Regions from separate parts of the Bradyrhizobium sp. 31Argb genome, predicted to be linked through region 2. Evidence: predicted binding sites of a transcription regulator. Region 2 holds the regulator's gene; each other region holds the start of a gene.
What was found. The regulator PhoB, encoded in region 2, activates phosphate uptake and scavenging genes when phosphate is short. The targets are predictions, from matches to a motif close to TGTCATNNANCTGTCAT.
Positions count from the first base shown of each region.

Region 1: the regulator PhoB is predicted to act here: its motif matches at 4,550-4,566, upstream of phnC (phosphonate ABC transporter ATP-binding protein).
Region 3: the regulator PhoB is predicted to act here: its motif matches at 2,884-2,900, upstream of AAFX91_RS05440 (STN domain-containing protein).

Region 1 covers NZ_JBEGDB010000005.1:7,780-14,830, reverse strand. The annotation lists gene pncA (bifunctional nicotinamidase/pyrazinamidase) at 40-660, shown strand; gene hemC (hydroxymethylbilane synthase) at 773-1,768, shown strand; gene AAFX91_RS01720 (DUF1045 domain-containing protein) at 1,866-2,567, opposite strand; gene AAFX91_RS01715 (alpha-D-ribose 1-methylphosphonate 5-triphosphate diphosphatase) at 2,588-3,781, opposite strand; gene AAFX91_RS01710 (DapH/DapD/GlmU-related protein) at 3,778-4,434, opposite strand; gene phnC (phosphonate ABC transporter ATP-binding protein) at 4,613-5,428, shown strand; gene phnD (phosphonate ABC transporter substrate-binding protein) at 5,535-6,470, shown strand; gene phnE (phosphonate ABC transporter, permease protein PhnE) at 6,546-7,051, shown strand, end outside.
Region 2 covers NZ_JBEGDB010000201.1:1,800-8,850, forward strand. The annotation lists gene AAFX91_RS29420 (aspartate aminotransferase family protein) at 1-345, opposite strand, end outside; gene AAFX91_RS29425 (GcrA family cell cycle regulator) at 845-1,360, shown strand; gene phoB (phosphate regulon transcriptional regulator PhoB) at 1,481-2,188, opposite strand; gene phoU (phosphate signaling complex protein PhoU) at 2,307-3,023, opposite strand; gene pstB (phosphate ABC transporter ATP-binding protein PstB) at 3,035-3,847, opposite strand; gene pstA (phosphate ABC transporter permease PstA) at 3,853-4,698, opposite strand; gene pstC (phosphate ABC transporter permease subunit PstC) at 4,702-5,694, opposite strand; gene pstS (phosphate ABC transporter substrate-binding protein PstS) at 5,888-6,898, opposite strand; gene AAFX91_RS29460 (ATP-binding protein) at 7,042-7,051, opposite strand, start outside.
Region 3 covers NZ_JBEGDB010000017.1:7,253-14,303, forward strand. The annotation lists gene AAFX91_RS05425 (class I adenylate-forming enzyme family protein) at 1-1,286, shown strand, start outside; gene AAFX91_RS05430 (SDR family oxidoreductase) at 1,283-2,044, shown strand; gene AAFX91_RS05435 (Lrp/AsnC family transcriptional regulator) at 2,296-2,760, shown strand; gene AAFX91_RS05440 (STN domain-containing protein) at 3,034-3,795, shown strand; gene AAFX91_RS05445 (RNA polymerase sigma factor) at 3,792-4,307, shown strand; gene AAFX91_RS05450 (FecR family protein) at 4,408-5,406, shown strand; gene AAFX91_RS05455 (filamentous hemagglutinin N-terminal domain-containing protein) at 5,572-7,051, shown strand, end outside.

The sequences.
Region 1 (7,051 bases), on a different contig from region 2:
TTCAGCTAAGCTAGGCCAACAGATAGAGCCGAGCTGCCCATGCGAATTCACCCCGACGACCTGCTCCTCATCATCGACGTGCAGAATGATTTCTGCCCCGGCGGCGCGCTGGCCGTAGCCGACGGCGATGCGGTGGTGCCTGTCGTCAACCGGCTCGCTGGGCGGTTCGATCATGTGGTGCTGACACAGGATTGGCATCCGCGAGGCCACAGCTCCTTTGCGACCTCACACCAGGGCTCCGCGCCGTTCGAAACCATCACCATGCCCTACGGTCCGCAGACGCTGTGGCCGGAGCATTGCGTGCAGGGCACGGCGGGCGCCGCGTTCCACCCGCAGCTTTCGACCGACAAAGCGGAGCTTGTGATCCGAAAAGGCTTTCGCTCCGCAATCGATTCCTATTCCGCCTTCCACGAGAACGACCGCACCACGCCGACCGGCCTTGCCGGCTATTTGCGCGAGCGCGGACTGAAGCGGATCTTCATGGCCGGGCTCGCCACCGACTATTGCGTCCATTATTCCGCGCTGGATGCGCGCCGCCTCGGCTTCGAAACCGTGGTCGTGGAATCCGGCTGCCGGGCGATCGATCTTTCCGGCTCGCTTGCGGCTGCGCATGCGGCAATGGCGGCGGCCGGCGTTCAGGTCGTGAGCGACCTGGATTGACGCGCTTCCTTCACCGGCCCATTCCTTCCCGGAAAACGCGGCGAAAAGCGTTGTTTTGATTGGGCTTTTGCTCTAATCCCTCGGCTTTATCGGCGGCTCGAACGGAGACATCGTGGCGGGACAGACCTTACGCATCGGCACGCGCAAGACGGCCATGGCGATGGCGCAGACCGAGGAGGTCGCGCGCCTATTGCGTGCGTCGGCTTCCGACTTGACCGTCGAGATTGTCAGGTTCGAAACCCGCGGCGATCAGGACCAGACCAGCAAGTTGCTGCGCCATGGCGGCAAGGGCGGCGCTTTCGTCGCCGAGATCCGCGAGGCGATGCGCGCGGGCGAGCTGCAGGCCGCGATGCATTCGCTGAAGGATGTGCCCGGCAATGAGGAAACGCCGGGCCTCGTGATCGGCGCCACCCTGCCGCGCGACGCCGCAACCGACTGCCTGGTGCTGCGTCCCGGTCTTTCGCTGGAAAGCTTTCGTGCAAGCCGCGGCAAGGGTTTCAAGATCGGCACCAACGCGGTGCGCCGCGCGGCTTACTTGCGCAGGCTGTTTCCTGAAGCAAGCGTGATCCATTTTCGCGGCGCCGCCGACACCCGCATTGCCAAGCTCGATCGTGGCGACAAGCAGCGCCTGCCCGATGGCGGCGAGGTCGGCCCGGCGGATGCGCTGGTGATGGCGCGCTCGGGGCTCGAGCGCATCGGGCGTGCAGAGCGCATCGCCTATGACTTCCCGGTCGACGAGATGCTGCCGGCAGTCGGGCAGGGCATCGTCGCCGTCGAATGCGCGGCGAACGATTTTGCGACGCGCGCCCGTCTTGCCAAGATCGAGAATGGGTCATCGCGCCTTGCTGCCGAAGCCGAGCGCGAGGTGCTGTGGATCCTGAACGGCCACTGCAATTCGCCGATCGCCGGCCATGCGACGCTTGCCGGCGGCGAGTTGATTTTGCGCGCCTCGGTGCTGGATGAAACCGGCGACCGCTTCATCGAGGCATCGCGCACCGGCCCCGCCGACCACCCCCGCGAACTCGGCCGCGCCGTCGGACTGGAGTTGCTCGACAAGGGCGCCGCCGAAATCATTGCCCGCACAAGACCGGAAGAAACGGACGAGTAAGTCGTAGCCCGGGTGAAGCGCAGCGCAACCCGGGACCGCTGGTAGACGCTGAGGCAGAGACCCCGGGTTACGCGTTCCGCCCCACCCGGGCTACGGGTCAAGCCCGGGACGACGGCGTAAGCGGCCAATGTGCGATGATGCGGAAGCGCGATGCGGCATCGTCCTGGCGAAACAACGCGAGCCGGTCGATCGCGAGCGTTGCGAGCCGCACAGAGGCAAAGCGCTCTCGCAGCATCGGTACCACGACTTCACGGCGCTCGGCTTCCAACCGTCCGGTGAGCGTCATGTGGAAGCGGAATTCTTCCATCACGTAAGGGTAGCCCCAGCGGTCGAGATATTCGACCTGCCGCGGCGTCAATCGCTCGGGATTTCGCCTTGCGCGATCCTGAGGCGTCAGCGGCGCGCGGAATGAGTCGAAGTCGCGCGTCACGTCGGCCGCGAGCTGCTGCAACTCCGCCGACGGCTTTGCCGGGATCATCGCGATGAAGCCGCTGATCGAATCGATGATGGATTCGATCACGGGAATTGGCCGCGGCGTATCGGCGAAAGCCTCGCATGCGCCAATCAAATCGGCTTCGGTCTTTCCTTCCGCCAGCGCAATCGGCGCTTTCAGCGTGGCATGAAAGCCGTATTTGCGAGGGTCCTGCGTGACCTCGCGCCAGTCCGGCGGCAAGCCCTCGGGAAAAGGCAGGTCGCTGCCATGATAGGCATCGTAGCCGAGCATCTTGGCGCCGAAACGATCGAGCGCACTGGCTGGTGCCGGCGCATAGTAGAGGGCGTAACGCGGAAAGTTGGCCATCGTCGTAAGACCTGGGAGCGTCAAGCGGCAGCAACCGCTTTGCGCGGTGCTGTTGAATAGGTGAGCCGGCTGGCGTCGGCCAGATGCACGAGACGTCCCGCTGATATCACCGCGACAATGCGAGGCCGCAGCGGAACCTTGTCGTCGACGATGATCATGTCGGCGCGGCGACCTTCGGCGAGCACGCCGCGGTCGTCGAGCCCGGCGGCGCGCGCCGGCGCTGCCGAGATCAGGTCCCACGCCTTTTCCAGCGGCAGAATGCCATCCGCGGCAAGGCGGAAGGCCGCCAGCAATTGCGCCGGATAGTAATAGTCCGAGGCCAGTACCGAGCAGAGACCCTTGGCGATCATGTCGGACGCTTTGGTCCAGCCGGTATGGCTGCCGCCGCGCACGACATTCGGCGCGCCGTACACGATGTGATCGCCGGCGGCCGCCGCCTCGCGCGCGGTCTCTTCGTTGACAGGGAATTCGGCGATGCCGACGCCCTGGTCGCGAAAGCCTTTGCGCATCTCGGGGCTGTTGTCGTCATGCGAGAGCATGCGGACATTGGCCGAACGCGCCGCGCCCGCGAGGCGGGAGACTGAGGCCGGCACCTCGTGCGCGCGCGACACCACGCGTGTGACCAACTGGTCGAAGTCCTCGGCCGAAAGTCCGGTGCGCTCCACCATCCGGTTGCGCTTCCGCGGCCTTGCCAGGTCCCCGATCGTCCCATCCATGTGGTCGTTGAACGCGAACAGGTCGACGCGGCCCTCCGCGAGCCAGCCGATGATCTCTGCTTCGGCGTCGAGATTGTAGGTCTCGTGGCGCAGATGGAAGCGCGTGTCGGCTGCAAGGTGCGGGCGCATCTGCTCGATCGCCTCCAGCAGTCTGCGCGCATTGTCGGCGCTGCGCAGACCCGGCTCCCACGACCAGGTCGTGGCGTGGAACACCGTCGTGATTCCGTTTGAGATCGCCTGCCGGTCGCTGTCGGCGAGCGCCACGTCGATCGGGAAATCGACGCCGGCGCGCGGCATCATCTGCCGCTCGAAAGCGTCGCCATGCAGGTCGACGATGCCGGGCAGCACCAAGAGATCACGCGCGTCGATGCCGAGCGCATCGCGACCGTCTCCATCTCCGCCGAGGGCTGCGATGTCCAGGCCCGCGGTCCGCAGCCGCGTTTCGACAAGTTCGCCGTCAACGAGCGCCTTGCCGCGTTCGATAATAATGTCGGTCACGAGATGGCACTCCGGCGGGCTGTTGGCGTGTTCAACGCTTCATACTTTGCGAGGAAGTCCTCGACAACCAGCTTGCGGAAATCCGGCAGCGCTTGGCGCAACATTTCGTGATCCCAGTCCCACCAGGCGAGCGCCGCAAGGCGGCTGGTGATGTCGTCGGGAAAGCGCTTGTGGAGCGGCCGCGCCGGATTGCCGGCGACGATGGTATAGGCGGGAACATCCTTGGTCACGATCGCGCCAGCCGCGACCACCGCGCCGGTTCCGATCGAGCGTCCGGGCAGGATGATCGCGCCATGTCCGATCCAGACGTCATGGCCGATATGCACGCGGTGCTCTCGGCGCCATTCGAAGAATTCGGCCTCGTCATGTTCGCCCGGGAAGTATGCGCTGGCGCGATAGGTGAAATGCGCCTGCGACGCACGATGCATCGGATGATTGCCGGGATTGATCCGTGTCATCGCCGCGATCGAGCAGAATTTACCAATCGTGGTGTAAGTGAGCTGCGCGTCGTTCACGACATACGAATAGTCGCTCATCGTGACTCCGAGCAGGATGGTTCGCGCTCCGACCTCGGTATAGGCGCCAAGCTGGCTGTCCCGCACCGATGCGGTGGGATCAATGGTCGGTACAACGGAAAGCATCTTGCCGGCCATCTTCGCCTCTCGAACGGTTGCGGGGAGGGCACGTCTTCGATGCGCTTCATAACATTAGCGTGACAGATGGGTGACATTGCCGACGGTGTGGAGGATCGCCGCACTGCAGCGCGTTTGTCACACAACTGTAATTCAGCGGCGTTAGCCGTTACGCGACGTGACGGGTTCGGAGCACTGCATGCTGGTGGTGGAAGGTTTGACGTGCCGTTTCGGCACAAAAGCCGCGGTGGACAATGCTTCGTTCTCGGTTCAGCCCGGTAGTTTCGTCGGCGTGATCGGCCGCTCGGGCGCTGGCAAGTCGACATTGTTGCGGATGGTCAACCGTCTCGCCGATCCGACCGAAGGCCGCATCCTGTTCGAAGGTGTCGACGTCACCGCACTGCGCGGCAAGGCGCTGCGGCAGTGGCGCGCGCGTTCGGCGATGATCTTTCAGCAGTTCAATCTGGTCGGCCGGCTCGACGTGCTGACCAATGTGCTGATGGGCCGCCTTGCCGAAATCCCGGCCTGGCGCTCGCTGACCCAGCTTTGGCCCGAGCAAGACAGGGCGCTCGCGATGTCGGCGCTCGAGCAGTTCGACATCGCGCAGTTCGCCGCTCAGCGCGCCGACCAGCTCTCCGGCGGCCAGCAACAGCGCGTCGCGATCGCCCGCGCGCTGGTGCAGGAGCCCGATATCATCCTCGCAGACGAGCCGATCGCCTCGCTCGATCCGCGCAATACCAAGATCGTGATGGACGCGCTGCTGCGCATCAACAAGCATTTCGGCATCACCGTGCTCTGCAACCTGCATTCGCTCGATCTGGCGCGCAGCTATTGCGACCGCCTGATCGGCATGGCGGCAGGCCGCGTGGTGTTCGATGGTCAGCCGTCGATGCTGACCGATCACGTCGCCCGCGAGCTCTACGATCTCGAGGCCAATGATGTCATCGGCGGGGCGCCAATGCCTGCGCCCGATGCCGCAACAGCTCCGGCGCTCGGCACCGCAGCCGCGGCCTGAACGTCGCAACCTTGATCCAGGGAAAGCCGCTGCAGGTGCAGTCGGCCTCTAGAGCATGATCCGAAAAGATCATGTTCCAAGCGCTACCATAACAGCAGGGGTAAACATGATCACTCGTCGCATCGTTCTCGCCGGCGCTGCCGCGCTCGCGCTCACCGCGTCCGCGTCGGCGCAAGACTGGAAGGCCAAATATCCGGAGCTGACCTTCGCGGTCGTGCCGGCTGAAAACGCGTCCGGCGTCACCGAGCGCTGGACGCCGTTCGTCAACTATCTCTCCAAGGAACTCGGCGTGAAGGTCACGCTGCGCATCGCCAACGATTATGCTGCGGTGATCGAGGGCCAGCGCTCCGGCAACATCCAGATCGCCAGCTACGGTTCGGCCTCCTTTGCCCGCGCGCGGCTGACCGGCGTCAAGACCGACGCCTTCGCAAACGACATCAATGCCGACGGCTCGACCGGCTACTACTCGGTGTTCTTCGTCAAGGCGACCAGCCCGTACAAGACCGTCGAGGACGTGAAGGGCAAGAACCTCGGCCTCGTCGATCCGAACTCAACCTCGGGCAACAACGTGCCGCGCTTCGAGCTGAACAAGAAGGGCATTCCGGACGCCGAAGCCTATTTCAGCAAGGTCGTCTTCACCGGCAGCCACGAGAACGCGGTCCTCGCGCTTTCGCAAGGCACCGTCGACGTCGCCGCCAACCAGTGGACCAGCGACGACGACTCCACGCTCGCCCAGATGCTGCACAAGGGCATGCTGAAGAATGCCGACGGCTCGCCGATGAAGAAGGAAGATTTCCGCATCATCAACAAGTCGGCCGAGATCATCAACGGACCCTATGCCTATAACACCGATCTTCCCGACGATCTGAAGGCCGCGATCGCAAAGGCCTTCTTCGAGGCGCCGGCCAAGGACAAGGTGATGTTCGACAAGCTCTCGGACGGCCAGAAGAAGGGCTTCCACCCCGCGACCACCAAGGATTGGGACGGCACGATCGAGCTGATCAAGTTCGTCGACACCCTGCGCAAGAAGAAGGCGTCCTGATCGGTTGACACGAACTACGCAGGCCGGGTCGATTGCGACCCGGCCTGTTTCCATTGAGGGCAAGCAGCAGATCCGATGACCACCGCCGTATCCATCCTTCCCGCTCAGCAGCTCGCGGCGCTGAACGAGGCCTATCGCAAGGCGGTCGCGCGCAAGCGGCTGAAGATGATGCTGGCGGCGGCGGTGTTTATCGCGGCGCTCGTCGTCGCTGGCATCGGCGCCGAAGTGAACCTGCGCACGCTTTTCACCTATTTCGGCAACTTCGTCTCCTATTTCGACCGCATCCTCACGCTCGATAACGGCCAGCGGGTCTGGACCGATTTCGGCGAATGGTTCTGGGGCTGGAAGCAATGGCTGAAGCTGCTCGCCGAGACCATTTTGATCAGCTATGTCGGCACGCTGACCGGCGCCGTCTTTGCGTTCGCGCTGAACTTCTTCGCCGCGCAGAATACCTCGCCCGGGCCGTGGCTGCGCTTCGTCGTCCGCCGCCTGCTCGAATTCGCCCGCACCGTGCCCGGCATCGTGTTCGCGTTGGTGTTCGTGATCGCGTTCGGCCTCGGGCCGATGGCGGGCGTGCTGGC
Region 2 (7,051 bases):
GTGATAGTGACGCACGACCTTGATCACGCCTTCCATCGCTTCCGCGCCGGAATTGCAGAAGAACACGAAGTCCGCAAAACTCTGCTCGCACAGCCGCGCGGCAAGCTTCTCGCCGTCCGGGCTCTTGAACAGGTTCGACATGTGCCAGAGCTTCGTCGCCTGCTCCTGCAGCGCCTTCACCAGATGCGGATGGGCATGGCCGAGCGCGTTCACCGCGACGCCGGAGGTGAAGTCGAGATAACGCTCGCCTTTGGTCGAGATCAGCCAACAGCCTTCGCCGCGTTCGAAGCCGAGATCGGCCCTGGCAAAAACGGGAAGCAGATGCGACGTGGCGCTGTCGGTCATGGCGATCACTGAAGGGTTTTAGACAAGCCTTTCAGATGAGCCCTGGCGGCGTGCAGCGATGCAGACACGCGGCTGGAGCTCATCCAGCGAAAACAAAACGTGCCGCCTTTGCAGGGCGGCACGTAAAGGCATTCTATGCGCGCGGCGGGTGCTGTCAATCGCCACGAAGCCGCCAGGCTGCGCTGCAAAGTACCGGGTAATCCGCGGGTTTCCAGTGTAGTGGAAAAGCCCGATTGCAATCCCTAAATGTCGGAACATGTGGACGCATAGGCGCGGACTCTTGCGCCAGAGTCACGCCATATTGTAGCGTCTGGCCTGTCGGGTACGACATCTCGTGCGGCAGTTTTGATCCCTAGAGTCCTTTGTGTGCGGCGTACACGTTCGGGTGCGGTTTTCGTGCCCGGCGAGCCTTAAGGGATTCTGCCCGCAGGGATTTTTGAGATTAGGCATCGCAGCGCTGTCCCAGGATCGGCCGGCGCAACGCGAAGGGAAAGATGCGATGACGGTATTGACCTGGTCCGACGAACGCGTCGAGCAATTGAAGAAGCTCTGGGAAGCCGGGCTCTCGGCCAGCCAGATCGCAGCGGAACTCGGCAACGTGACGCGCAATGCAGTGATCGGCAAGGTGCACCGGCTCGGCCTCTCGGGTCGCGCCAAGAGTCCAGCCGCCACCGCACCGCGGCAGCGCAAGGCGCGTCCCGCACAGCCGATGATGCGCGTGGCGCGTCCGGTCTCCCGCGGCAACACCGCGCTCGCGCACGCCTTCGAGGTGGAGGTGGAAGCGGACCCTATCGCCTACGACAATGTGGTGCCGATGAGCCAGCGGCTGTCGCTGCTCGAATTGAACGAGGCCACCTGCCACTGGCCGGTCGGCGATCCCTCGAGCCCGGAATTCTTCTTCTGCGGCGGCAAGGCGCTTCCCGGCCTTCCCTATTGCGCGCACCACTCCCGCGTCGCCTACCAGCCGGCAGCGGACCGCCGCCGTCCGACGGTCAAGCCGTCACACGGCAAGTAAGCCGACGACAGATCGTAGCCCGGGTGAAGCGCAGCGTAACCCGGCAATGCTGTATCGGCAGGTCCAAATTTCCCCGGGTTACGCTTCGCTGCACCCGGGCTACGGATTGAGGTCGCCGAGTTACGACTGCTCGGCCTTCGCGAAGCGATCATCCAGCGCGTAGCCCGCGCCGCGGACGGTGCGGATCGGGTCCTGCTCGCGGCCGGGATTGAGCAATTTGCGCAGGCGGCCGATGTGGACGTCGACGGTGCGCTCGTCGATATAGATGTCGCGCCCCCAGACGCTGTCGAGCAACTGCTCGCGGCTGAACACGCGGCCGGGATGCTCCAGGAAGAACTCCAGCAGGCGATATTCGGTCGGGCCGAGATCGATCGGACGGCCCGAGCGCGCGACGCGACGCTTCTCGCGGTCGAGCTCGATGTCGCCATAGGTGAGCACGGTGGCGAGCCGCTCCGGACTTGCCCGACGCAACAGGCCCTTCACCCGCGCCAGCAGTTCAGGCACCGAGAACGGCTTGACGATGTAGTCGTCGGCGCCGGTCGCCAGTCCCCTCACGCGCTCGCTTTCCTCGCCGCGCGCGGTCAGCATGATGATCGGGAGCTGCTTGGTCTCCGGCCGCGCCCGTAGACGGCGGCACAGCTCGATGCCGGAGAGTCCCGGCAGCATCCAGTCGAGCACGACAAGGTCGGGAATGCGTTCCTTGAGCCTTGTGTCCGCATCATCTCCACGGGCGACCGTTTCGACATCATAGCCTTCTGCATCGAGATTGTAGCGCAACAGCGTCGTCAGCGCTTCTTCGTCTTCGACCACCAGAATGCGTGCGCTCATCGGCTTGGCTTCTCCTATAGCGGGATGACTCTCTGCCTGAATCGTCATCCCACTCTTCCTTTGATGTTTTGAGCAGGATCTTCTTCGGAAAACCGGCTTCGACTTTCCTGGATGTGCTCTAGTTGCCCGGAACGGTCGTGGCGAACGTCGTCATATCCCCCTTCGGCCGCTTGTCGGTCATCTGCTGACCCTCGATCATGTAGAACACCGTCTCCGCGATGTTGGTGGCGTGGTCGCCGATCCGCTCGATGTTCTTGGCGCAGAACATCAGGTGGATGCAGAACGAGATGTTGCGCGGATCTTCCATCATGTAGGTGAGGAGCTCGCGGAACAGCGAGGTGCAGATCGCGTCCACCTCCTCGTCGCTCTTCCAGACGTTCATCGCGGCCGGCAGATCGTGCGCGGCATAAGCGTCGAGCACGGACTTGACCTGCGACAGCACGAGGTCGGTCATGTGCTCCAAGCCGCGGATCAGCTTCAGCGGCTGGAAGTCGTTCTCCAGCGCGGCGACGCGCTTGCCCATGTTCTTGGCGAGGTCGCCGATCCGCTCGAGGTCGGTCGCCACCCGCATCGCGCCGACGATCTCGCGCAGGTCGACGGCCATCGGCTGGCGGCGGGCGATCGTCAGCACGGCGCGCTCTTCGATCACGCGCTGCAGGCTGTCGATCTCGATGTCGGAAGCGACGACACGCTTGCCGAGCGCAATGTCGCGGCGGATCAGCGCATCGACGGATTCGGTGATCATCCGTTCGACCAGCCCGCCCATCTCCGCGACCAGACGGGTCAGTTCCTGAAGATCGCTGTCGAACGCCTTGGCGGTATGTTCAGAAGCCATGATGTCCCTCCTCAACCGAACCGGCCGGTGATGTAGTCCTGGGTGCGACGATCGCTCGGCGAGGTGAAGATCTTGCTGGTGTCGTCAAACTCGATCAGTTCGCCCAGATACATGAACGCGGTCTTGTCGGAGACGCGCGCCGCCTGCTGCATGTTATGCGTGACGATCGCGATCGTGTAGTCCTCCGACAGCTCCTGGATCAGTTCCTCGACCTTGGCGGTCGAGATCGGATCGAGCGCCGAGCAGGGCTCGTCGAACAGGATCACTTCGGGCCGCACCGCAACCGTGCGGGCGATGCACAGACGCTGCTGCTGGCCGCCGGAGAGGCTCAGGCCGGAGGCGTTGAGCTTGTCCTTGACCTCGTTCCACAGCGCGCCGCCGCGCAGCGCTTTCTCGACTCGGCCGTCCATTTCGGATTTCGAGATCTTCTCGTAAAGGCGGATGCCGAAGGCGATGTTCTCATAGATCGTCATCGGGAACGGCGTCGGCTTCTGGAACACCATTCCGATCCGCGCCCGCAGCAGGTTGAGATCGAGCTTGGGGTCGAGAATGTTGGTCTGGTCCAGCATCAGTTGGCCGGTGGCGCGCTGGCCGGGATAGAGGTCGTACATCCGGTTGAAGATCCGCAGCAGCGTTGACTTGCCGCAACCGGAAGGACCGATGAAGGCGGTGACGCGGTTGGTGCCGAGCGCCAGGTTGATGTTCTTCAGCGCGTGGTGCTCGCCGTAATAGAAGTTGAGGCTGCGTGCCGTCACCTTCGGCGGCGCTTCCGGCAGCGATTTCTGGGGAATGGCCGCGCTCGGGCTGGTCGTCGATACGGTCATATCGGTCATTTTGCGCTCCTTTCGGCGCCGAGGATGCGCGCGCCGATGTTGAGCGCGAGCACGGTCAAGGTGATGAGCAGGGCCCCGCTCCAGGCGAGCTCTTTCCAATAGGCGTAGGGGCTCTGCACGAAGTTGTTGATGGTCACCGGCAGGTTCGCCATCGTCTTGGTCAGGTTCAGGCTGAAGAACTGATTGGACAGCGCGGTGAACAGCAGCGGCGCGGTCTCACCGGCGACGCGGGCGGTCGCCAGCAGCACGCCGGTGATCAGGCCGGAGCGCGCCGCACGATAGGCGATCCGCTTGATCACCAGCGAGCGCGGAAGGCCAAGCGCGGAGGCCGCCTCCCGCAGCGGGTTGGGGACGAGCAGCAGCATGTCCTCGGTGGTGCGCAGCACGACGGGGATGACGATCACCGCCAGCGCCAGACAGCCGGCCAGCGCGGAGAAGCCGCCCATCGGCACGACGACCGCGCCATAGATGAACAGGCCGATGATGATCGACGGCGCGCTCAAGAGGATGTCGTTGATGAAGCGGATCACCGAAGTGAGCCGGTCATGCTTGCCGTATTCGGCCAGATAGGTGCCGGCAAACAGGCCGAGCGGCGCGCCGATGCCGACACCGATCACGGTCATGATCACCGAGCCGACGATCGCGTTCAGGAGACCGCCATCGGTGGAGCCGGGCGGCGGCGTGTTCTTGGTGAAGACATCGAGGCTGAGGCCGGCGAGGCCGTTGTAGAACAGCGTGAACAGGATCAGCGCCAGCCAAGTCACCCCAAACGCGGCAGCGGCGATGCAAAGCCCGCGGATGATGATGTCGTTGCGACGGCGAGACCTGTAAATCGGATTCATGGCTCAGTTCCCCGCCTTCTTTTCCAGACGCATCAGCATCAGTCGCGCACAGGCGAGAACAATGAACGTCAGCACGAACAGCAACAGGCCGAGCAGGATCAGGCCCGATTGGTGCAATCCGTCACTCTCGGCGAATTCGCTGGCGATCGCCGCCGAGATCGTCGTGCCCGGCGCGAAGATCGAGGAGGAGATGCGGAACGAGTTGCCGATGATGAAGGTCACGGCCATGGTCTCGCCGAGTGCGCGGCCGAGGGCCAGCATGATGCCGCCGATCACGCCGACGCGGGTATAGGGAATCACGACGTTGCGGACGACTTCCCAGGTGGTGCAGCCGACCCCGTAGGCCGCCTCCTTCAGGACCGGCGGCACTGTCTTGAACACGTCGACCGAGATCGCCGTGATGAAGGGCAGCACCATGATCGCCAGGATCAGCGCGGCGTTGAACAGGCTGAGATAGGACGGCGGGCCGCCGAACACCGCGCCCAGCAGCGGCACGCCGTCGAACAGGCGGATCATGAACGGCTGGAAGGTGTTGGCGAGGAACGGGCCGAGCACGAAGAAGCCCCACATGCCGTAGATGATCGAGGGGATGCCGGCCAGGAGCTCAATCGCGATGCCGATCGGGCGGCGCAGCCATTGCGGGCAAAGCTCGGTGAGGAAGATCGCAATGCCGATGCCGACGGGAATGGCGATCAGCATCGCGATGATAGAGGTGATGAGCGTGCCATAGATCGGCCCGAGCGCACCGAGCACCGGCGGATCGGCCGACGGCGCCCAGCGTTGCGTCGACAGGAAGGCGAAGCCGTATTCCTTCATCGCCGGCCAGGCGCCGGCAATCAGCGAAAGAATGATGCCGCCGCCAAGGATCAGGAGCACCGAAATCGCGCAGGCCCGGGTGATCCAGTAGAAGGTGAGGTCACCGAGTTTGAAGGCGCTGAGGGCCTTGGCACGATCGTAAGGTCCGGAGGCTGCCATTACGTCGCTTTGAACGGCCATGTCTGCCACGCCAATCCCCTGTGTTGACTGATACAATAGAAGGGTCGCTTCTTGTCGAGCGATCTTGCCGACGAGTTTATCCGGCGCCGCTTCTGGGTCCGAGGACCAGACCCGGAACCCCTTGGGATTCCGGGATCACTTGCTGCACTCGCGCCCCGGAAGATGACGGGGCGCGAGGCTCTCGATGCGAGGCTCAGCTCTTGATGTCCGAGGCCCAGGTCTTTTCGATCAGCTTGACGACCGCTTCCGGCATCGGAATGTAGTCGAGCTCCTCGGCGGCCTTGCCGCCCTTCTCGAACGACCACTTGAAGAACTTGATGGCTTCGCCCGAAGCCACCTTATCCGTCGGCTCCTTGTGCATCAGGATGAAGGTCGCCGCGGTGATCGGCCAGGACGCATCGCCCGGCTGGTCGGTCAGGATCACGTAGTAGCCCGGAGCCTTGGCCCAGTCCGCGTTGGAAGCAGCAGCCTGGAACGCAGCAATGGTCGGCTGCACGGTCTTGCCCGCCTTGTTGACCATCGCGGCATAGGTCAGCTTGTTCTGCTTGGCGTAGGCGTATTCGACGTAGCCGATGGCGTTCTTGGTCTGGCTGATGTTGCCGGCAACACCCTCGTTGCCCTTGGCGCCAACGCCAACCGGCCACTCGACCGCAGTGCCCGAGCCGACCTTGGACTTCCAGTCGGCGTTCGACTTGGAGAGGAAGTCGGTGAAGTTGAAGGTGGTGCCCGAACCGTCGGAACGGCGGACCACGGTGATGGCGTCAGAGGGCAGCTTCAGCTTCGGATTGAGCTTGGCGATCGCCGCATCGTCCCACTTGGTGATCTTGCCGAGATAGATGTTGCCGATCACTTCGCCCGACAGCACGAGCTCGCCCGGCTTGATGCCTTCGAGGTTCACGACCGGCACGATCGCGCCCATCACCATCGGCCACTGGACGAGTCCGTCCTTCTCGAGCTGCTCGGCCTTCAGCGGCGCATCGGTGGCACCGAAGGTCACGGTCTTGGCCTGGATCTGCTTGATGCCGGCGCCCGAGCCGATCGACTGATAATTCAGCCCGTTGCCCGTTTCCTTCTTATAGGCGTCCGCCCATTTGGAATAGATCGGGAACGGAAATGTCGCGCCCGCGCCAGTGATATCGGCCGCGAAGGCCGACGTCGAAACGGCCACCAAGCCGGCAGCGACGATTGTCCTAAAGAAATTCATGGGGTGGTCTCCAATCCTGTGAGCGAAGCGCCGGATGCGCCCGATCGCGCTCACGCCGGTCCGTTTAGGAGCGGTCGATGCTCGTTTTACGAAGGTTGGGTGACAGTTGGATGACACATTCAAGCAATTGAAATTGCTTGACTTTATGCCGCT
Region 3 (7,051 bases), on a different contig from region 2:
GCATCATGCGCGCGGGCTGTATCGCGGTGCCCGTCAATATCAAGGTCGCGCGCGATACCATCGACTATGTGATGGACGACGCCAAGATCGCGCTCGCCTTTGTCGACGGTGCGAACCGCCCTCAGGTGCGCGAGGGCATTCCGGCGATCGACTTCGACGACGTTGGGCCGAACGGTTTTGCCGCGAGCATAAAGCCCTTCGATTCCTTCGACAGCGTCGTGGCCGGGCCGGACGAAGTGGGCCAGATGCTCTACACCTCCGGTTCGACCGGCCGGCCGAAAGGCGTGCCGTTGTCGCATCTCGGTCAGCTCTGGGCGCTCTCCACCCGAACCAGCGGCGCGCTCAACGAAAGCGAGCGCTACATCATCGCGCAGCCGCTGTTTCACATGAATGGGTTATTCGCGACCAAGACAATCTTTGCGACCAACGCGTCCGTGGTGCTGCTGCCATCGTTCGAGACCAGGAGCTATATCGAGGCGATCGCCAAGTACAAGGCAACGGCGGCGACGGCCGTTCCCACCATGTGGGCGCGGGTGGTCAAGGAGCGCGAGCTGCTGGCTCAGAACGACATCACTTCCGTCAGGCGATTGATGCTGGGCTCGGCGCCGATGACGATGGGCCTGTGGGACAAGATCAAGCAGGTCCTGCCGAACGTCACGCTCTCCATCGGCTACGGCACCACCGAAGCCGGGCCCGCGGTGTTCGGGCCGCATCCAAAGGGCATTCCAACGCCGCCGCTCGCGCTCGGCTATCCTATCGATCCCGAGACCGTCAAGCTCATCAATGGTACCGAGAATGAGGGCGTGCTGTTGATGCGCAATCCTGCGCTGATGGATCATTATCACAATCTGCCGCAGCAGACGGCGAAGGCGATCACCGATGGCTGGTATTACAGCGGCGACGTGATGCGTCGCGACGGGAACGGCTTCTACTATTTCGTCGGCCGCGCCGACGACATGTTCGTCTGCTCGGGCGAGAACGTCTATCCGGGCGAGGTCGAGAAGCTGCTCGAACGTCATCCGCAGGTGCAGCAGGCGGCGGTGGTGCCGCTGCCGGACGAGGAGCGCAGCCAGGTCCCGGTCGCCTTCATCGTCACCCGCGCCGACGCCAAGCCGACCGCGGACGATATCCGCAAATTCACGATCGCGAATGGACCGGCCTATCAGCATCCGCGCCGCATCGAGTTCGTCAATGAGCTGCCCTGGGCTGGCACCAACAAGATCGACCGCAAATCGCTGATTGATCGCGCCCGCCAGCTCGAGGCGGCGAAAGGCTGGTCGGCGTGAGCACGCTGGCAGGCAAGATTGCATTGGTCACCGGCGCCAGCCGCGGCATCGGGCAGGCGATCGCACTCAGGCTTGCAGAAGACGGTGCGATCGTTGCGGTTCATTATCACTCTGCCGAGGGTGCCGCGCGCGCTGTTGTCGACGCGATCGTCGCTGCCGGTGGGGCTGCGTTTGCACTGCAGGCCGATCTATCGGCGCGTGGCGGTGCCGTGGCGCTTGCCGCAAAGTTCACCGCGGAACTAACCGAGCGATACGGCAACACAGCGTTCGATATCCTCGTCAACAATGCCGGTGTCGGCAAGCGTGCGACGATCGAGGAGATTACGGAAGAAGATTTTGAGCTTCTGTTGCAGACCAATCTCAAATCGCCGTTCTTTCTTATCAAGGCTCTGTTGCCCCATCTCCGCGACGGTGGCCGCATCATCAACATTTCGTCGATGGGAACGCGCGCCGCTTACCCCGCCATGGCGGCCTATGCGCCGACAAAAGCGGGCCTGGAGGCGTTCAGTCGGCTGCTCGCCGTTCATCTTGGCGGGCGACAAATCACGGTGAACTCCGTGATGCCAGGCGCCACTGCGACCGACATGAACGCCAACGCGCGCGACCCCGTCGCCAGCCGCGCGGTTGCCAATTCGATTGCGCTTGGACGTGTCGGCCAGCCCGCCGATATCGCCAAGGTCGTCGCGTTCCTGGCGTCCGACGATGGCGGCTGGGTCACGGGCCAACAGATCGACGCCAGCGGCGGCCAGCGGCTGTAAGCCGCACTGCCGCCGGAACAGGCAAGGATTGGCCGCTTTAGCTGTCCGATGCCTCGCCTGGCGGGCTTTTCATCAGCAGATTTCCCATGAGGGCGCCTGGCTCGCGGCGGGGACGCTACACGCTGCCGCGAGATTGTACAGCGTCTGATGAAAGTTCATGCTAGCCGCAGCGTGCATATGGCAATAACATTCTTCAAACAAGGTTCACGGCAACCAAAACATTCTTTTCCCTCCTGGATTCGGAGGTTTGCATGCTCGACGACTTCGACCGCAAGATCTTGGCAACGCTGCAGGTGAATAGCAGCCTCTCGATGCAGGACATTGCCGAGCGGGTCGGGTTGAGTTCGACGCCCTGCTGGCGGCGGATCCAGAAGCTTGAGAGCTCCGGCTACATCAAACGCCGGGTGGCGCTATTGGACGCGGAAAAGCTGAACCTTGGTGTCAGCGTCTTCATCGCCGTCAAGACCAACCAACACAATGCGGAGTGGGCGCAGAAATTCCGGAAAATCGTCACGAGTTTTCCGGAGGTCGTGGATTTCTATCGCTTGAGCGGCGACGTCGATTATTTGATCCGAGCTGTCGTATCTGACATTCGCGCCTATGATGATCTCTACCAACGATTGATCGCAAAGATCGACTTGCACGACGTTTCGTCGATGTTCACGATGGAGCAGATCAAGTCGACCACCGAATTGCCACTTGCGAGTCTCGCGTGAGCGACTGAGGCGGGCACCCATGTGCCTGGGCTGGATCGTCGACACGGATACCGAGATGGGACACGACGGGGACATGGAAACCGGCTTCTGCCGCGGCGAAGCCGGACACGTGAGGGCTTCGGTTGTCGTCAAACCGTAATATTACGTCACTAGCGTCCGCCGCGCGTTGGCTTGGGATGTGCGCTGACGCGCAATTTGGACCGTCGGCGGGCAGGTCGTAGCACTGGGAAGCTGGAGCGGCTGTCCTGATCTGCGTGGGCGGGGACAGTGGTGATGCTTCGATCGGCCCAAGCCGAACTCAAACCGGATCGCGCCAAGCGTGTTGTCGCTGCGTCGGCCAATAGGCGGCTGGCAGCTTGGGCATGCGCGTTGACCGTCGCGGGCATGGCTGCGGGTATCGACATGGCCGCGGCTCAGACAAGGCCAGCGAATGCGCCGATCGAATTCAATATCCCCTCGCAACCGCTCGCCGCCGCACTCAGTCGCTATGTCGATGCGACCGGACGCGACGCCCTCTACGACACGAGCCTTGCGGCCGGCCGCCTCTCCGGCGATGTCCTGGGCGTGTTTGCGCTGGACGAGGCGCTCCGAAAGCTCCTGTCGGGCACCGGTCTGGCTGCCGAGTTCGTCGCCGAGACGACTTTCGTGCTGTTGCCAGAACCGCTCGCCACTCAGCAGGCGGCGCAGCAAACACGATCGCCAGAACATCGGCGTTACTATGGACAGATTCAGGCGAGCATTGCGGATGCTCTTTGCCGATCGGGCGGCGCGCGTCCGGGCAGGTATCGCTTCGCCGCCGTGTTCTGGATCGCGCCAGACGGTGCCGTCCAGAGATCCCAACGTATCGGGTCCACCGGCACGCCGGATGCCGATGAGCGGATTGATGCGACCTTGCGCAGCGTGCGGTTCAACGAGCCGCCGCCGGCGGGCTTCCTGCAGCCGGTCTTGATCTTGATCGTGCCGCAAGGGCCCGGCGTGGTGCAGGGTTGCGGCAAGCCCGATCCCAACCTCCGATCGGCCGGGACCCGGCCATGACCGAGAACGCCTTGACGATCATCCGCCGCCTGTTTGTCGATCGCTATGACGACCTCAAGGCGCGTCTGACTCAACGCCTCGGCTCGGCCGATCTCGCCGGCGATGCCATGCAGGACACGTGGTTGCGCCTGTCGCGCGCGGAATCGATTGGCGCCGTTCAAAGTCCGCGCAGCTATCTCTTCCGAATCGCGTTGAACGTGGCAGAGGATCGCCGCCGGATGGAGCGGCGTCAACGCATATCGGCCATCGAGATCGAAAGCCTGCTTGAGCTGCCCGACGATGCGCCGACGGCTGAGCAAACCATGTTGGCGCGGTCTGACCTGGAGGCATTCGAGGCGATCGTCGACGAACTCCCCGAGCGGCGACGGGTGATCTTTCTGGCGGCGCGGGTGGGCAATGTTCCCCGCCAGGAAATCGCCGACCGGCTCGGAATCTCCCGGCAGCTCGTTGCGAAAGAACTCCGCTTGGCACTCGAACATTGTCTGGCGCGCTATAAGGAATTGAAGGGTTGAGCGTGCACTTCCGGTCGCCGAGAATCGTCTTAGAGGCAAGAATTCCTGCAATCGTCGCCGGCGTTCTCACGGAAGAAGCCGCGAAAGGTGCAGCATCGAGATGAGCAAGGCACATCCAGGTCTGGATCCGGTAGAGCGGGAAGCGGTCAACCGGCTGCAGAAGCTCACATCCGGAGACATGACGCCGAAAGACCTGGCGGCGCTGGAACTCTGGCGCGCGCGCAGTCCTCTCCATGAAGCCGCCTTTTTGGAGGCGAAGCGCCTATGGCGTACGGCCGGTGCCGCCGGCCATGCTCTGTCGGATCCGGATGAAAGCTTTGTAGCCAAGCTCGATGCGCTGGGACGGCGCCGCAGGATGAGCCGTCGCGCGGTGTTGAGCGGCGGCGTCGCGGCACTTGCCGCGGTATCGGTCTACGGCGTGCTCGACCCGCCGTTCGGACTTTGGCCGTCATTGTCCGAACTGAATTCGGATTACCGCACCGGCACCGGCGAGCAACGCCATGTCACATTCGCTGGCGACGTGGCGATCGGCCTGAACACGCAGACGAGCCTGGCCATCCGTCCCGCGGAAGGAATCGAAGATCGCATCGAGTTGCTCTCCGGCGAGGCGTCGTTTGCAATATCGACGCGCCTGGCGCGATCGCTCGTGGTCCTGGCGGCAGACGGCAGGACGACCACCGAATCCGGCCGGTTCGATGTTCGCTACACCGCAAGCGGCGAGCGGTCCCCGGTCAGCGTGACCTGTTTCGAGGGCGCGGTGCGGATTGAACGTGGAACCGACGTGGTGGCCCTGCGATCTGGCCAGCGCGTGCGCTATGATCTTGCGGGACTGAGCCAGATTGCTGCAGTCGATCCGCAGCTAGCCTCGGAGTGGCAGCGCGGCATCGTCGAATTCCGCGGTACGCCACTCATCGAAGCCGTGGAAGAAATCAATCGATATCGGCCCGGCCGCATCATTTTGATGAACGCGGCCTTGGGCCAGAAACAGCTCAGCGGTCGCTTTCGCATCGATCAGATGAATGAGGCGCTGTTGGGATTGGGGCGTGCGTTCGGCGCAAAACTGCAGCGATTGCCGGGTGGAATCGTGCTGCTGAGCTGATTCGGGCGAGGGCGGGTAAAAAATTTCTCAAAAAAATCTTCCGAAAGCGTAGTCAACGGCCACTCGGGATTCGGTCTCAGCGGTGAGACCTCTCTTGACCCCCGAGGCGGCGGCGACATCCGGCTGCAGCGTCAGGGGCGTACCGTTGTCTGAAGGAGCCGCCCGATGTCCGCCCGTCCGTCCTCGACCGCCACCGGTCCCACGCGCCGCCATGCCCGTCACGCGGCGCTGCTGACCGGCGTCAGTGTGATGGCGCTGTTCCTGGCGAATGCGGCGGTGATGGCGCGCCCACTGGGCGGACAGGCGCCGACACCATCGGCGGCGGCGATGGCAGCATCGCAGTCGGCGGCGCAGGAGGCCGCGGCAGTCGCCAAGCAAAGCCAGGATGCGCTGGCGCGGGCCACGCGCGCCATCCAGGCGATGCAGGCGGTGCAGGATGCGGCGCGCCTCGCAGCGCAGGCCTCGCAGCGCTCCGCGACGCTCCCGCAGGTCGCGGTACCGAACGGGCTGGCGCCGGGCGGCCTGCAAGCCGCGCCCGGATGGCAGGGCGCGAATGCGCCGACGCAGGCCGTCGATGCCAGCGGCCAGACCCAGGTCGGCATCCAGCAGACCAGGGCGCAGGCGATCCTCAATTGGAATTCGTTCAACGTCGGCGCGCGCACCACGCTCACTTTCGACCAGCAGGGCAATGCGAATTGGGTGGCGCTCAACCGCGTGGTCGGCAGCACGGCGCCGAGCCAGATCCTCGGCAACATCAAGGCCGACGGCTCGGTCTATGTGATCAACCAGAACGGCATCATCTTCGGCGGCGCGAGTCAGGTGAATGTCGGCAGCTTGATCGCTTCGACCGCCAACATCACCAACGACCAGTTCCTCACCAGTGGCATCTACGCACGGCAGCAGGGCGGCCAGTACGTGCCGAGCTTCACCGATGCCGGCGGCGCCGTGACGGTTGAGGCCGGCGCGCTGATCGTGACCAGGGCGCCGTCGTCGGCGAAGCAGGGCGGCGGCTTCGTCTTGTTGATGGGCACCGATGTCAGCAATGCCGGCTCGATCAGCGCGCCGCGCGGCCAGGTGCAGCTAGCGGCCGGCAACGACTTCCTGCTGCGGCCGGGCTACAGCACCGACTCCAACCAGGCCTCGACCACTCGCGGTAACGAGATTTCGCCGATCGTCCGTGATGCGTTCGCGGCCGTTGGCAATTCCGGCCTGATCTTCGCCCAGCAAGGCGATATCACGCTCGCGGGCCACAGCATCGGCCAGGACGGCGTGCTGGTTGCCACCACCTCGGTCAACACCCGCGGCACCATCCACCTCTTGAACGCTGCCTCCGATGCCGCCGGCAGCGTCACGCTCGGCAGCGGCAGTCTGACCGCCATCCTGCCCGAGCTCGGCAGCACCGAGACCGCGCTCGACAGCCAGCGCAACCAGTTGATTGCCGATTCCAACGCCTTCACCCACGTCCCGGCCGCCAACGCCCAGTTCAACAATCTCTCGCTGCTCGCCGATCGGCTCGACCAGGGCCGCGTCGAGATCGTCAGTGGCGGCAACGTGGTCTTCAAAGATGGCTCCATCACGCAGGCGCAAGGCGGGCAGGTCGCAGTCTCCGCCGGTCGCCGCGTTTTCGCCGAGGATGGCGCGGTGA